One region of the Streptomyces sp. NPDC006335 genome, then DNA from elsewhere that is predicted to be linked to it. Evidence: riboswitches for the same ligand, from Rfam matches in the RefSeq annotation. Region 1 holds a riboswitch; the other holds the start of a gene.

Region 1 (7,641 bases):
TTGGACGTCTTCGAGCGCGTCATCGTCCCGGCGGCGGACGTCCAGCGCCTGCGCGCCAGCTCGGAACCGTCCCTGCGCATGGCCGGCGAACTCCTCGCCCACCGCGACCCGGCCACCACGGGGGACCCCACCCCCACCGGCGGCCTCGGCGACGCGGGCGCGGTCTGCGCGGTCGTCGACCCGGACGGCCTGACCACCGAACTCCTCCCGGTGGAGGTCTCGTTGGCCCCCGGGCCCACCCGTGGCCAGACCGTCGTCGACCGCCGCCGCCGTCCCGGCGAGTCCGAGATCCACGAGGGCGAGCGCGAAGTGACCCTGGTGGACGTGGGGTTGGGCGTGGACGTGGAGCGGTACGTGAAGCTGTGGCTGACGGCGGTGGAGGGGGTCTAGTCGCCACGCGCGCCTCAGGAAACCCCGCGCCTCGGGGGACCTCGGAAACCCCGCGTCTCGGAGACCCCGCGCCTCAGGAACCGCTGACGCCCCAGCGCTGCTCCACCTTCGCCAGCCGCCAGTAGGCGATCGCCGCCGCCCACACCACCACGAACAGGCCGACGATGACGTAGCCGACGTTGTCGAGGTCGATGTCGGCGATCCAGGTGGTGAGGGCGTCGGTGAGGTCGAGCTTGTCGTGCAGGACGCCGACGAGTTCGATCGTGCCGATGAAGAAGGCGACCGCGATGGACAGCCCGGTGATGGCGAGGTTGTAGAAGACCTTGCGGACGGGGTTGGAGAAGGCCCACTGGTAGGCGAAGTTCATGAACGTGCCGTCGAGGGTGTCGAACAGGCTCATGCCGGCGGCGAAGAGGAGGGGAAGGCAGAGGATCGCGTACCAGGGGAGTCCGGCCGCCGCACCCGACCCGGCCATCACCATCAGCGTGACCTCGGTGGCGGTGTCGAAGCCGAGCCCGAAGAGGAAGCCCAGCGGGTACATCTGCCCGGGCCGGGTGATGGACTTGGTGAGCCGCCCGAGAACCCGGTTCATGAACCCGCGCGAGTCGAGGTGCTGCTCCAGCTCCTTCTCGTCGTACGACCCCGCCCGCATCGCCCGGAAGACCTTCAGGATGCCCACCAGGGCGACCAGGTTGAGGGCGGCGATGAGGTAGAGGAACGTGCCGGAGATCGTCGTACCGAGGAAACCCAGGACCTGGTGGGTGCCGGACCCCTCGTTCATGACCTTGCCGGCGAGCTGGGTGCCGCCCGCGATGAGCGCGGCGAGCAGGACCACCACGCTGGAGTGCCCGAGCGCGAACCAGAACCCCACCGACACCGGCCGCTTGCCGTCGGCCATCAGCTTGCGGGTGGTGTTGTCGATCGCGGCGATGTGGTCCGCGTCGAAGGCGTGCCGCATGCCGAGGGTGTAGGCGGTGATGCCGAGCCCGATGCCGAAGGCCTTGTCGCCGACCTCGTAGTGCCCCGGAACGACGAGCAGGAACAGGATGCCGAAGGCGAGGACGTGCAGCGCGGCTATCGCGGCCATCAGACCGGCCGTCTTGACGGTGTCCTCGCGCCGCCAGCGGAAGGAGGGGGCGGCGGCGGTCCCGGGCAGGGCAGGGTCGGTCATACGGTGGTCACTCCAGCACCTCGTGGATGAACTCGTGAGCTGCCGTGGCCGGTCTCCTGGCTTACGGGTCGTGCGTTTCCCCGCCCGCCTTCCCGGCCTGATGATGACGGCCAGTGGCTGTCCCGTGAGGGACGTGGGAGGGAAACTCCCCGATCACAGTGGCGAGGGCCGCACCGGTATGGACCTTTGAGGGGTCGTCACCGGTTTCCCGAGCACCACGGCCCGCCCACCGTAGGCGGGGGTGGGGGTTCCTGCATAGCTGCACACCTGCGCAGGTATGGAAGATCACACATGGCCGCCTGCGAGGATGTGCCCCATGCACCTCGTCCCGGCCGACCGAGCCGACCGCCGCACCATCGACGGGCACCGGGTGTGCGACGCCATCGCCGCGATCGGCGACCCGGGACACGTCCGCACCTGGTCCGACCGCTTCGCCCTCCTCGCCGACCCGAACCGGCTGTCCCTGCTGCTCGCCCTGCACCGGACCGGCCCCCTGGCCGTCTCCGACCTCGCGATCGCCACGGGCATGAACGACCCCGCCGTGTCGCAGGCGTTGCGGCTGCTGCGGGCGGCCGGGGTCGTGGCGGGGGAGAAGGAGGGGCGGGTCGTGCGGTACTCGGTGGTGGACGAGGCGGTACGGGGGTTGTTGCAGCAGGTGTCGTGAACGCGCGGGTCGGTCGCCCTCGTTCGCCGGGCGGGCCTGTGTACGGTGTTTGCCGTTCACCGGGTTCGATCACCGGCTAGCGTGCGCGGATGGAACACCTGGGACCCGTGACCTGGCCGCCCTCACCGATCAGAACCAGGAGGCTCGTGCTTCGTGCGCCCGAGGTCCGGGACCGTGCGGCGTTCGTCGAACTGCTCGCCTCGCCCGAGGTGCACACCTACCTCGGCGGGCCCCGGCCGCGTGACGAGCTCGAGCGCGAGCTGCCCGCGGTGCCCGAACGGTGGCCCGGGAGCTTCGTCGTCGATCTCGACGGGGCGATGATCGGCCAGATCCTGCTCAGGAGAGCGACCGGGCACCGAAGGCCGGCCGCAGCGGGCAAGGTCGACCTCGGCTACCTGTTCCTGCCGCGGGCATGGGGACACGGGTACGCCGCCGAGGCGTGCGGGGCGGCCCTCGACTGGCTGGCCGGTGTGCTTCCCGGCGAGCCGGTGGTGCTCACCACCCAGAGCGCCAACGTCGGCTCGATGCGCCTCGCGGCGAACCTGGGGTTCACCGAGGTGGAGCGGTTCGAGGCCTGGGACGCCGAGCAGTGGCTCGGCCTGCGGACCCCGGCCGCGCTGGGCGGCTGAGGAAGGGCCCCTCGGCCCAAAAGAGGCCCCCGGTCGCGCCTGACGGCTGGGGGAGGGCCCCTGGCCGCGCCCTTCGGCTGAGGGAGGGCCCTTGGTAGTGCTGGGCGGCTGACGGAGGGCCCCGGTAGTGCTCCTCGGCTCAGGGAGGCTCCCGGTCGCGCCTGACGGCAGGGGGAGGGCCCCTGGTCACCCTTCGGCTGAGGGAGGGCCCTCGGTCGTGCTGGGCGGTTGAGGGAGGGGCCCCCGGTCGCGCCCCTCGGCCCCAGAGAGGCCCCCGGTCGCGCGCCCCCGCTGAGCAGGGTCCCGTTCGCGCCCCTAGAGGGAGAGAGAGCCCCGGTCGGTGACCCGCGTCACCCCTCCACCCCCCACCGCTCCGGCCCGCCCCCCTTCCACTCGATCCACGGTGACTGCGCCACCTCCGCCGGATCGATCTCCAGTCCCGCGCGGCGGAGGAACTCGGCGACGTCGGTCAGGTTGTGGGCCAGGCCGAGGATCTCGCCGTCGACGCGCACGCGGCGGCCGCCGGTGGGGGACGGAGGGTGCACGATCACACGGATCGGTCCGGACATGTCTTCAGGATCGTCCGCGACGTACGGTCCCGCATGTCGGTCCGTCATCGGGGGAGCCGTTCGCCGACGTCCGCGAGGTCACGCAGTTCCCGCCACTCCGCGGGGCGCGGGCGCCCGTGCTGCCAGTGGGGGTGGAAGAACACCTGGGTCGACAGCCGGTACAGGCGTCGGCGCAGCTCCGTACGGCCGGGGCGCTCGGCGAGCTGCCGGTAGGTGGCACTCCACTCGCGCTGTGCCCGGGCGAGGTCGTCGGGGAACGATCGCATGCCCGGATTCAATCATGTGTTCGATTTATAGGGCCACGGCAGGGCCGAGCGATGAGTTCGGGAGGCGCGTCGGGTCTGCCGGGACGACACGAAAAAGCTTCGAGAAGACCGGAGAACGCCATGACCGCCACGTACACCTTCGACGTCTTTTCCAGCCTCGACGGCTACGGCGCCGCCGGCGGCGACTGGAGCGGCTACTGGGGCAAGCAGGGCCCCGAGCTGCTCGATCACCGCCTCGCCCAGTACCGCGAGGAGCAGCGGATGGTCTTCGGGGCCACCACCTACCGGGCGTTCGCGCAGATGCTGGCGGCGAGCAGCGAGGGGGACGACGTGCGGGACCCGTGGGTCACCCGGATGCGGAACCTGCCGACGACGGTGGTGTCGACCACCCTGGAGGACACGCTGGGCTGGCCGGACGCCACCGTCGTGAGCGGTGACGCGGTGGACGTCGTCGCCCGGCTCAAGGAGGAGTCCGAGGTGCCGTTGCGTTCGCACGGCTGCCTGTCGATGAACCGGGCGCTGATGGCCGCCGGACTGGTCGACCGGGTGCAGGTGACCCTCTTCCCCGTCATCACCGGCCGGACCGGCCTGGACCCGGTCTTCCGGGACGCGGCCGACTTCGACCTGGAGCTGATCGAGAGCCGGACGCTCGACGGTCACATCCAGGAGCTCGTCTACCGGCCCACCCTGCACTGACGCCCGGCACGCGGAAGACCGCGGACACACGCGGAAGGGGCCGCCCGCACCCGAAGGTGGGACGGCCCCGTCAGAAGGGGTCAGGCGCGCGAGGCCTTGCGGCGACGCGTGGCGAGCACGATGCCCGCGCCACCCGCGAGCAGCACCGCCGCACCACCCGCGATGAGCGGGGTGTTGCTGCTGGCGCCGGTCTCGGCGAGGTTGTCACCGCCGCCGCCGTTCGGCGTGGGGGCGCCCGGAGTCGTGGTGGACTCCGAGGCGGACGGGGTCGGGGTGTCCGTGCCCGGGGTCTCGGAGGCCGGGGGCGTGCTCTCGGACGCCGGCGGAGTGGACTCGGAGGCCGGAGGCGTCGACTCCGAGGCCGGCGGAGTGGTCTCCGAGGCCGGCGGGGTCGCCGGAGGCGTGGTCTGCGTGGTCGTGCAGTCCTTCGTGCCGCCGTTCCAGGCCGCGATCAGCTTGTCCTTGATGACCGGGTGGTCCGGGCCCTTGGGGAGGTCGCCGTGCGGGAGGCCGTCGTTGGCGTCGAGCTTGCCGTCGAACTTCGTGTTGCCCCGGTAGAGGTCGATCTGCGCGTAGCAGCCGGCGTCCGGGATCGAGATGTCGAGGGAGTCGACGGAGCCGGCCTTGACGGTCACGGTGTCGAAGTCGTGGAAGACCTGCTCACCGGAGGTGGCGAACGTCGGGCCGTGCGCGCGGTAGGACGCGAGAGAGGCGGTGCAGGTGGACGCGTCGCCCGCCGCACGGACCTTGACGTGGACCTTGCCGTCGTCGGTCGGCTTCAGGTTCAGGTCGTCGACCTTGACCGAGGCGAAGAAGTTCTTGCCGTCGAGGGAGAACTCGCAGCGGTCGGTCTCGGTCTTGGAGCCGGCGCCCGTACCCGGCTTGTAGCTTCCGCCGTCCTGCCAGCCCTTGCCGCCGGGGCAGTCGGAGGCGGAGGCGACGGAGGCGAGGGCAGCGGAGAAGGCGAGCGTCGCTGCGCCCGTCCCCAACAGGCGCCGCATGGTGACACGTCTCGCTATGGACATACGTATCCCGTCAGGATGAGAGTGGTCTCAGAAAACACTGGGCCCATTGGTCACATGCGCCACGGTGTTCGCACATCGTGGATCTCCTTGCGGAACGCTGTCAACCTGCGGTGATACAAGGTCCGTTCAATGACCATCACAATTTCGACACACCGGGAACGGCCTCCTCCGGAAATCCCGGGTTCACTTTTCCGGTGAGGTGGACAGATATCCCCTTTGTCGCCTTCATGGAACGTACATATCGCACCGGAATCGCAGAGGAGCCCGCGTGACCCCGCGTACCACCACGCCCGACCCCTCGCCCGACCTCTCCAGCCACGACCCGAACTGGTGGCGGCAGGCCGTCGTCTACCAGGTCTATCCCCGCAGCTTCGCCGACGCCGACGGTGACGGCCTCGGGGACCTCCAGGGCGTCACCCGGCGCCTGGCGCACCTGGCCGCCCTGGGCGCCGACGCCCTGTGGCTGAGCCCCTTCTACCCCTCCGAGCTCGCCGACGGCGGCTACGACGTCGCCGACTACCGGGACGTCGACCCGCGCCTGGGCAGCCTCGACGACTTCGACGCCATGGTCGCCGAGGCCCACCGGCTCGGCCTGAAGGTGATCGTCGACCTCGTCCCCAACCACACCTCCCACCAGCACGTCTGGTTCCAGGAGGCCCTCGCCGCCGGGCCCGGGTCCGCGGCGCGCGAACGGTACGTGTTCCGGGACGGGCGGGGCGCGCACGGCGAACTGCCGCCCACCGACTGGCAGTCCGTCTTCGGCGGCAGTGCCTGGCGGCGGGTCCCCGACGGGCAGTGGTACCTGCATCTGTTCGCCCCCGAGCAGCCCGACCTCAACTGGTCCCACGAGGAGGTCCGCGAGGACTTCCGCACCACCCTGCGCTTCTGGTGCGACCGCGGGGTCGACGGCTTCCGCGTGGACGTGGCGCACGCGCTGGCCAAGGACCTCACCGAGCCCCTGCGCGACCTCGGCGACCTGCCCGGCGTCGCGGAGGAGGCCCTGCACCACCTGCCGCCGGGCGACCACCCCTACTGGGACCGCGACGAGGTCCACGAGATCTACCGCGACTGGCGCACCATCCTCGACTCCTTCACCCCGCCCCGCATGGCCGTCGCCGAGGCCTGGGTGCCGGGCGCCCGCCGCGCCCTGTACGCCCGCGCGGACGAACTGGGCCAGGCCTTCAACTTCGAGTACCTCCAGACCGCCTGGGACGCCGAGGAGCTGCGCCAGGTCATCACCGACTCCCTCGCCACCGCCCGCACGGCCCACGCCTCGGCCACCTGGGTGCTCTCCAACCACGACGTCGTCCGGCACGCCTCCCGCCTGGTGCTGCCGCCGGGCACCGACGAGAACGCCTGGCTGATGTCCGGCGGCCACGCGCCCGGGATCGACCTCGCCCGCGGCCTGCGGCGGGCTCGCGCGGCCACACTGCTCATGCTGGCGCTGCCGGGATCGTCGTACGTCTACCAGGGCGAGGAGCTCGGGCTGCCCGAGGTCGCCGACCTGCCCTTCGAGGTGCTCCAGGACCCGATCTGGGAGCAGACGGGACGGGTCCGCAAGGGGCGCGACGGGTGCCGGGTGCCGCTGCCCTGGACGAGGAGCGGTCCGTCGTACGGCTTCGGCGCGGGCGGTGCCTGGCTGCCGCAGCCGCAGTGGTTCGCCGAGTACGCCGTCGAGGCCCAGGACGGTGTCGAGGGCTCCACGCTGGAGCTGTACCGCACCGCGCTGCGTCTGCGCCGCAAGCTCCTCCAGGGGGAGGAACTCACCTGGACGGACAGGAGCCCGGCCGGCGTGCTGGACTTCGTCCGCCACGAGGGCTGGCGGTGTGTCGCCAACCTGTCGGAGGCCGCCGTCCCGCTTCCGGCCGGGGAGGTGCTCATGACCAGCAGCCCATTGGAGGACGGGCTGCTGGGACCGGACACGACGGCCTGGCTGGGCTAGGGCGAGGGCTGGGCTAGCCGACGGTCGGTGTCGGGGTCGCCCCCGCGGCCGGGGTGGCGCCGTTCGCGTTCTCGCCCGGGACCGCGAGCGGCGTCGAGGTCGGGTTCGGCGGCGGGGTGAGCACGACCATCGGGGCGCCGGGCTGCGGCGCCGGCGGGGTCAGGTCGGTGTCGGGCAGCTTCGGCGGGGTGGTCTGCATGAAGAGGGCCTGGTCGAAGTTGACGAAGCCGGTCTTCTCCATGACCGTCATGTGGTCGAGCACCGTGTCGTTGGCCATGTCGGCCAGCGA
Region 2 (7,641 bases), on a different contig from region 1:
CGGAGACGTTGCCGGAGGTGCCGACGACCAGTCCGTCGGTGACCGTCCGGCGGGCCGTGTCGACCAACTCGCCCCAGGCCTCCGCCTCCTCGGCCCGCGCCTCTCCCGTCCCGCCCCCGGCACCCTGTACGTCCCGTGGATCCTGCCGTCGCTCAGCCATGCCGTGATCCTGCCAGCCGGGGCGCCGGGGCGTCGCGGGGGCGGTGCTGTGCGCGGGGCAGGGGCTGTGCGGGGGCTGTGCGGGGCCGGGGCTTCGCCCCTCGTGTGGCTCGGCCGGAGATCGGCCGCAATCCGGTGGACTTCCGCGTCCTCGCCCTGTCCGTGGCCACGCTCGCCGCGGGAAACGCGGCGTTCGCCGGGACGCCGGCCCCGGCGGCGGACCGGCCCGGGGGGCACGACGTCTCGGCGCACCAGAAGGACGTCGACCGGCGGAAGGCCAGGGTCGAGGGCGCCAGGTTCGCCTACGTCGAGGCGACCGAGTCCACCGGCTGCCGCAACCCGTGCTTCGGGCAGCAGTACTAACGGGGCGCGCGACGCGGGCATCAGCCGCGGGGCGAACCACTTCGCGCTGCCGGACAGTCGTCGGGCCGGGCGCAGGCCGCGTACTTCGTGGGCAACGGCGGCGCCTGGTCCGCGGACGGCTGGACCCTGCCGCCCGCGCTCGACATCGAATACAACCCGTTACGACCCGTACGACAGGAAGCACACGTGCTACCGGATGAGCAAGGCGGGGACGGTCGACTGGATCAGGTCGTTCAGCGACGAGGTCGAGCGGCTGACCGGGCGCCGGCCGGTGATCTGCACGACCGCCCACTGGTGGAACCCCCGCACGGGCGGCAGCGGAGCCTTCGGGTGACCAGAATCTCTTCGACGGCTCGGCGCGTCAGCTCAAGAGGTTCGCGGGCGGGTCGTAGCCGTGGGGCGCACGGGTCGCACGGGGGCGGTGGGGCCCGGCAAAGCCATAGCCGAAGACTACGGTCACCGTGCGGCCCGCCTCAGTTCACCTTCCGTTCATCCAGGTTACTTACCTTCAACATGCCAATGACCTCGAACGATTGCCTGGGTAAATGGAAAACTTCTCGCTGATCCTCGCGATTGTGGTCGTAACCGCACTCGCGTTCGATTTCACGAACGGTTTTCACGACACCGCCAACGCGATGGCCACCACCATCTCGACCGGTGCACTCAAGCCCAAGGTCGCGGTGGCCATGTCCGCCGTGCTGAACCTTGTGGGCGCCTTCCTCTCGGTGGAGGTCGCCAACACGATCTCCAAGGGTCTCGTCGACGAGACCGGCATCCGTCCCGAGGTCATCTTCGCCGCCCTGGTCGGCGCGATCCTCTGGAACCTGCTGACCTGGCTGGTGGGTCTGCCCTCCAGCTCCTCGCACGCCCTCATGGGCGGTCTGATCGGCGCCACCATCGCCTCGGCGGGCGTCGGCGCGGTCCACGGCGACGCGCTCGTCACCAAGGTCCTGATCCCGGCGATCGCCGCGCCGATCGTCGCGGGCGTCGCCGCCATGCTGGCCACCCGGCTCTCCTACTCGCTGGGCAAGAAGGCCGACGGCAAGGCCGCCGCGAAGGGCTACCGCACCGGCCAGATCGCCTCGGCCGGCCTGGTCTCGCTGGCCCATGGCACCAACGACGCGCAGAAGACGATGGGCATCATCACCCTCGCCCTGGTCGCCGGCGGCGCCGTCGCCCCCGACTCCGACCCGCCCACCTGGGTCATCCTCTCCGCGGGTCTCGCCATCGCGCTCGGCACCTACCTCGGCGGCTGGCGCATCATCCGCACCATGGGCAAGGGCCTGACCGACCTCCAGCCGCAGCAGGGCTTCGCCGCCCAGACCAGCGCGGCCACGGTCATCCTGGCCTCCTCCCACCTCGGCTTCTCCCTCTCCACCACGCACTCCGTCTCCGGTTCGGTGATGGGCGCGGGCCTCGGCCGCAAGGGCGGAGTCGTCCGCTGGTCGACGGCGACGCGGATGTTCGTCGCGTGGGGCCTGACGTTGCCTGCGGCGGCCCTGGTGGGTGCCCTGGCCGAGTCCGTCACCGACCTCGGCGACTGGGGTACGGCGGTCGTGGCGGTCTTCCTCGTCGCCTCCAGCGCGGCGATCTGGAAGATCTCGCGGCGCGAGGTCGTCGACGCCTCGAACGTCAACGAGACCGACGAGCCGGCCGGCGTGGTGACCACGGCCATCGCCGCCGTGATCCCGCCGCCCGCGGGCCCCGTGGCCGAGGAACTCACCGCCACGATCCCGGCCCCGCCCGGCCCGCCCGCCACGCCGGAACCGGCCTCCCCGCCGGCCGCCGTCTGAGCCCGCAGTCCTAAGGAAGCCTCACCATGCAGATCGACTGGGAAGCACTCGGCTCCGTCTTCGGCGTCAGCCTCGTCGTCACCGTGGGCCTCGTGGCCCTGTTCACCCTCGGCATCATGGGCCTGTCCCGCCAGGAGCGGGCCTCGGCCCAGGGCGGCTCGGCCGGCCTCGCGGTCACCGGCGCCTACGCCTGCTTCGCCGCGTGCGCGGCGGCGGTGGCGTACGGGATCTATCTGATCGTGGCCTGACGGCACTCCCGTCACTCGACGGCCGGGCGGGCACGGAACTTCGGGTTCCGTGCCCGCCCGGCCGTCTTCCATGACCGGCGATGTGGGGTTCTGCACACTCCCCCGCCGCAGGTCAACAGCAAGTTGACGGGTCTCGAAGGCCCGTGGTGGACTGCCGGAGCCATATACGGCGGCAGGAGAGGAAGCCGGTGCGAATCCGGCGCGGTCCCGCCACTGTCACCGGGGTAGGTAGCCCCGGGAGCCAGGAACTCTCGCCGCCGGACTCGTCGAACCAGGGCGTGGACACCCTGAGTGAGGACATGACGCGATGCTCGCCTGCCGATCCACCAGCAGTACCAGGCACTTGAACGACCCCGCGATCGGCTGACCCGATGCGAGCCGATCGCGTTTTCGCGTACGGCGCCGCCGCCGGTCTGATCGGTGACCTCCTGTTCGGCGACCCCCGTCGCGGGCATCCGGTCGCCGCGTTCGGGCGGGCCGCCGGAGCCGTGGAGCGGGTGCTGTGGCGGGACCACCGGGGGTGGGGCGCGCTGCACACCGCCGTGTGCGTGGGGGGCGCGGTGGCGCTCGGCGCCGCCGCGGAGCATGTCGTACGTCCCTCCCGTGCCGCCTCCGTCGCGCTCACCGGGGCCGCCACCTGGGCCGTCGTGGGCGGGACTTCGCTCGTGCGGGAGGCCCGGGTCATCGGACGGGCGCTGGAGACCGGGGACGTCGAGGCGGCCCGGGCCCGGCTGCCCCATCTGTGCGGGCGCGACCCGCAGGCCCTGGACGCCGACGGGATCGCCCGTGCGGTCGTGGAGTCGGTCGCCGAGAACACCTCCGACGCCGTCGTGGGGGCCCTGGTGTGGGGTGCCGTCGGCGGGGTGCCGGGGCTGCTCGGGTTCCGGGCCGTGAACACGCTGGACGCGATGGTGGGTCACAAGTCGCCCCGGTACCGGCGTTTCGGGTGGGCCTCGGCCCGGCTCGACGACCTCGCCGGGTGGCCGGGGGCGCGGCTGACCGCCGTGCTCGCCACGCTCGCCGGAGACGATCCCCGGGGTGCCGTGCGGGCCTGGCGCCAGGACGCGCACCGGCATCCGAGCCCCAATGCCGGGCCTGTCGAGGCCTCGTTCGCCGGGGCACTCGGGGTCAGGCTCGGGGGGACCCTCTCGTACGCGGGACGGGTCGAACACCGGCCCGTGCTGCATCAGGAGGGGCGCGCCGTCGCCCCGTACGACATCGAGCGCGCGGCACGGCTGTCGCGGCGCGTGGGGCTGCTCGCGCTCGGCGTCGGTGTCGCCGCGCGAGCCTTCGTGAAGGGGCGTACGGCATGAGTGGCGGGGGTCTTCTCGTCGCCGGTACCACCTCGGACGCCGGCAAGAGCGTCGTCACGGCCGGGATCTGCCGGTGGCTGGTGCGGCAGGGGGTGAAGGTCGCGCCGTTCAAGGCGCAGAACATGTCCCTCAACTCGTTCGTCACGCGCGAGGGCGCCGAGATCGGGCGGGCCCAGGCCATGCAGGCACAGGCCTGCCGGGTCGAACCGACCGCGCTGATGAACCCCGTGCTGCTCAAGCCCGGTGGCGAACAGAGCAGTCAGGTCGTGCTGCTGGGGAAGCCGGTCGGCGAGTTGAGCGCCCGCGGGTATCACGGGGGGCGGCAGCAGAAACTCCTCGGGACCGTGCTCGACTGTCTCGCCGAGTTGCGGGGCACGTATGACGCGGTGATCTGTGAGGGGGCCGGGAGCCCGGCCGAGATCAACCTCCGGCGGACCGACATCGTCAACATGGGGATCGCCCGCAACGCCGGGCTGCCCGTGCTGGTCGTGGGCGACATCGACCGCGGGGGCGTCTTCGCCTCCTTCTTCGGGACCGTCGCGCTGCTGTCGGAGGAGGACCAGAAGCTCGTCGCCGGATTCCTCGTGAACAAGTTCCGAGGGGACGTCAGCCTCCTGGAGCCCGGCCTCGACATGCTCCACGGGCTCACCGGGCGCCACACCTACGGCGTGCTGCCCTTCCGGCACGGACTCGGGATCGACGAGGAGGACGGGCTGCGGGTCTCCCTGCGCGGGACGGTCCGCGAGTCCACGGTGACCCCTCCCGTGGGCGAGGACGTCATGCGGGTGGCCGTCTGCGCGATCCCGCTGATGTCCAACTTCACGGACGTCGACGCCCTGGCCGCCGAGCCGGGTGTCGTGGTCCGGTTCGTCGACCGGCCCGAGGAACTGGCCGACGCCGACCTCGTGGTGATCCCGGGGACCCGGGGGACCGTCCGCGCGCTGGAGTGGCTGCGAGAGCGGGGGCTGGCCGACGCCCTTGTCAGAAGGGCCGCCGAAGGCCGACCCGTCCTCGGCGTCTGCGGCGGGTTCCAGATCCTCGGCGAACACATCGAGGACGAGGTCGAGTCGCGCGTCGGCGCGGTCGACGGCCTCGGAGTCCTGCCCGTGCGGGTGCGGTTCGCCCGCGAGAAGACCCTCACCCGGCCGGTCGGGGAAGCCCTCGGCGAGCAGGTCGAGGGGTACGAGATCCATCACGGGGTCGCCTCCCTGAGTGGGGGGGAACCCTTCCTCGACGGCTGCCGCGTGGGCCAGACCTGGGGCACGCACTGGCACGGCTCGCTGGAGTCGGACGGCTTCCGGCGGGCGTTCCTGCGGGAGGTGGCGGCCGCCGCGGGCCGCCGCTTCGTCCCGGCCCCCGACACCTCGTTCGCCGGGCTGCGCGAGGAGCAGCTCGACCGGCTCGGCGACCTGATCGAACAGCACGCGGACACGGACGCGCTGTGGCGGCTCATCGAGTCCGGCGCGCCGCAAGGACTGCCTTTCATTCCACCGGGAGCGCCCGCATGAGCACAGTGTTGTTGTTGTCGACCGCCGACACGGACCTGTTGGCGGCCCGGGCCGCTTCCGGTGCCTCGTACCGGATCGGGAACCCGACCCGCGTCGACGTCGTACAGGAGCTGCCGGCGCTGATCGAGGGCGCGGACATCGCCGTCGTACGGCTGCTCGGCGGCAAGCGGGCCTGGGAGGACGGGCTGGCCGCGCTGAAGGCCTCCGGCATCCCGACCGTGCTGCTGGGCGGAGAGGCGGTTCCGGACGCGGAGTTGATGGCCGAGTCGTCCGTGCCCGCGGGTGTGGTCGCGGAGGCGCTGAAGTACCTCGTCGAGGGCGGGCCCGCGAACCTGGAGGAACTCGCCCGGTTCCTGTCCGACACCGTGCTGCTGACCGGTGAGGGGTTCGTCGAGCCGCGGAAGATGCCGGAGTACGGCGTCCACGGCTCGTACGCGCGGGAGAGCGGCCGCCCCACCGTCGGCGTGCTGTTCTACCGGGCCCATGAACTGAGCGGCAACACCGCCTTCGTGGACACCCTGTGCGAGGCGATCGAGGCGAAGGGCGCCAACGCCCTTCCCGTGTACTGCGGTTCACTGCGCGGGGCGGACCCCGGGCTCTACGAGATCCTCGCCGGGGCCGACTCCCTCGTCGCCACCGTCCTCGCCGCCGGCGGCACCCACGCCTCGCAGGCCTCGGCCGGCGGTGACGAGGAGGCCTGGGACATCGGGGCGCTGGCCGACCTCGACGTGCCCGTCCTGCAAGGGCTCTGCCTGACGACGTCCAGGGCGGCCTGGGACGAGTCCGACGCGGCCCTCTCCCCCATGGACGCGGCCATGCAGGTCGCGATCCCGGAGTTCGACGGGCGGCTGATCACCGTGCCGTTCTCCTTCAAGGAGCAGGGCCCAGACGACGTCCCGGTGTACGTGGCCGACCCCGAGCGGGCCACGCGGGTCGCCGGGATCGCCGTACGGCACGCGAAGTTGCGGCACAAGCCGAACGCCGAGAAGAAGCTCGCGCTGGTCTTCACCGCGTATCCGACCAAGCACTCGCGGGTCGGCAACGCGGTCGGCCTGGACACCCCCGCCTCGGCGATCCAGGTCCTGGACGCGCTCAGGGACGCCGGGTACTCGCTCACCGAATACCCTTCCGGCGGCGACGAGTTGATCCACCGGCTCATCGAGGCGGGCGGTCACGACGTCGAGTGGCTGACGGAGGACCAGTTGGCCTCCGCGCCCGCGCGGGTGCCGCTCGCCGACTATCAGGCGTGGTTCGACCGGCTGGACCCGGAGCTGCGTCGGGCCATGGTGGAGGCGTGGGGCGAACCGCCCGGCTCGCTGTACGTCGACGGGGACGACATCGTGCTGGCCTCCCTCCAGTTCGGGAACGTCGTCGTGATGATCCAGCCGCCGCGCGGCTTCGGGGAGAACCCGATCGCGATCTACCACGACCCGGACATGCCGCCGTCGCACCACTACATGGCCGCCTACCGGTGGCTGGACCACTCCTTCGGCGCCGACGCGATCGTCCACATGGGCAAGCACGGCACGATGGAGTGGCTGCCGGGCAAGGGTCTTGGGCTCAGTGGTGGGTGCGCGCCGGACGCCGTCCTGGGTGAACTGCCCCTGATCTACCCGTTCATCGTCAACGACCCGGGCGAGGGCACCCAGGCCAAGCGGCGCGGACACGCCACCGTCGTCGACCACCTGGTGCCGCCGATGGCACGGGCCGACACCTACGGCGACCTCGCCAAGCTGGAGCAACTGCTCGACGAGTACGCGCTCGTCTCCGACCTCGACCCGACCAAGGCCCCGGCCGTCCGCGCGCAGATCTGGACGCTGGTCAAGGCGGCCGAGCTCCACCACGACCTTCATGTCGACGAGCAGCCGGACGACGAGGCGTTCGACGAGTTCGTCATGCACATCGACGGCTATCTGTGCGAGATCAAGGACGTGCAGATCCGGGACGGCCTGCACATCCTGGGCGGCGGTCCGGTCGACGAGGCCCGGGTCAACCTGGTGCTGGCCGTGCTGCGCGCCTCGCAGGTGTGGGGCGGCCAGGCGAACGCCCTGCCGGGGCTGCGGGCCTCCTTCGCCGCTCATTTCGGGCTGGTGGAGAAGGAGTTGCTGGCGGAGCCGGGCGCTCCGGTGAAGGTGCCGGTGGAGCTGTCGGACCTGGTCGAGGGGCCGTCCCGTACGGCGGCCGACGCGATCGACCTGCTGGAGCAGCTGTGCCGACGGGTCGCGGAGGGCATGGAGGCCTTGTCCTGGGACGCGGC

Evidence for each region. A riboswitch is a leader RNA that binds a small molecule or an ion and turns the genes downstream of it on or off. The one in region 1 is predicted to bind cobalamin.
Region 2: it holds a riboswitch for cobalamin, as region 1 does, so the genes downstream of both, ABZ098_RS00360 (cobalamin biosynthesis protein) here and ABZ098_RS24625 (HoxN/HupN/NixA family nickel/cobalt transporter) in region 1, are expected to answer to the same signal.

What each region holds. Positions count from the first base shown of each region.
Region 1 covers NZ_JBEXQX010000009.1:57,371-65,011, reverse strand. Annotated here, with positions in the region: gene ABZ098_RS24630 (nucleoside hydrolase) at 1-390, shown strand, start outside; gene ABZ098_RS24625 (HoxN/HupN/NixA family nickel/cobalt transporter) at 464-1,561, opposite strand; cobalamin riboswitch at 1,590-1,796, opposite strand; gene ABZ098_RS24620 (metalloregulator ArsR/SmtB family transcription factor) at 1,878-2,225, shown strand; gene ABZ098_RS24615 (GNAT family N-acetyltransferase) at 2,315-2,854, shown strand; gene ABZ098_RS24610 (hypothetical protein) at 3,205-3,423, opposite strand; gene ABZ098_RS24605 (hypothetical protein) at 3,468-3,689, opposite strand; gene ABZ098_RS24600 (dihydrofolate reductase family protein) at 3,810-4,385, shown strand; gene ABZ098_RS24595 (LAETG motif-containing sortase-dependent surface protein) at 4,466-5,410, opposite strand; gene ABZ098_RS24590 (alpha-amylase family glycosyl hydrolase) at 5,679-7,352, shown strand; gene ABZ098_RS24585 (DUF4142 domain-containing protein) at 7,366-7,641, opposite strand, start outside.
Region 2 covers NZ_JBEXQX010000001.1:65,850-73,490, forward strand. Annotated here, with positions in the region: gene ABZ098_RS00340 (class II aldolase/adducin family protein) at 1-160, opposite strand, end outside; partial or broken gene ABZ098_RS00345 (GH25 family lysozyme) at 316-914, shown strand; gene ABZ098_RS00350 (inorganic phosphate transporter) at 1,068-2,315, shown strand; gene ABZ098_RS00355 (hypothetical protein) at 2,342-2,563, shown strand; cobalamin riboswitch at 2,694-2,837, shown strand; gene ABZ098_RS00360 (cobalamin biosynthesis protein) at 2,935-3,876, shown strand; gene ABZ098_RS00365 (cobyric acid synthase) at 3,873-5,384, shown strand; gene cobN (cobaltochelatase subunit CobN) at 5,381-7,641, shown strand, end outside.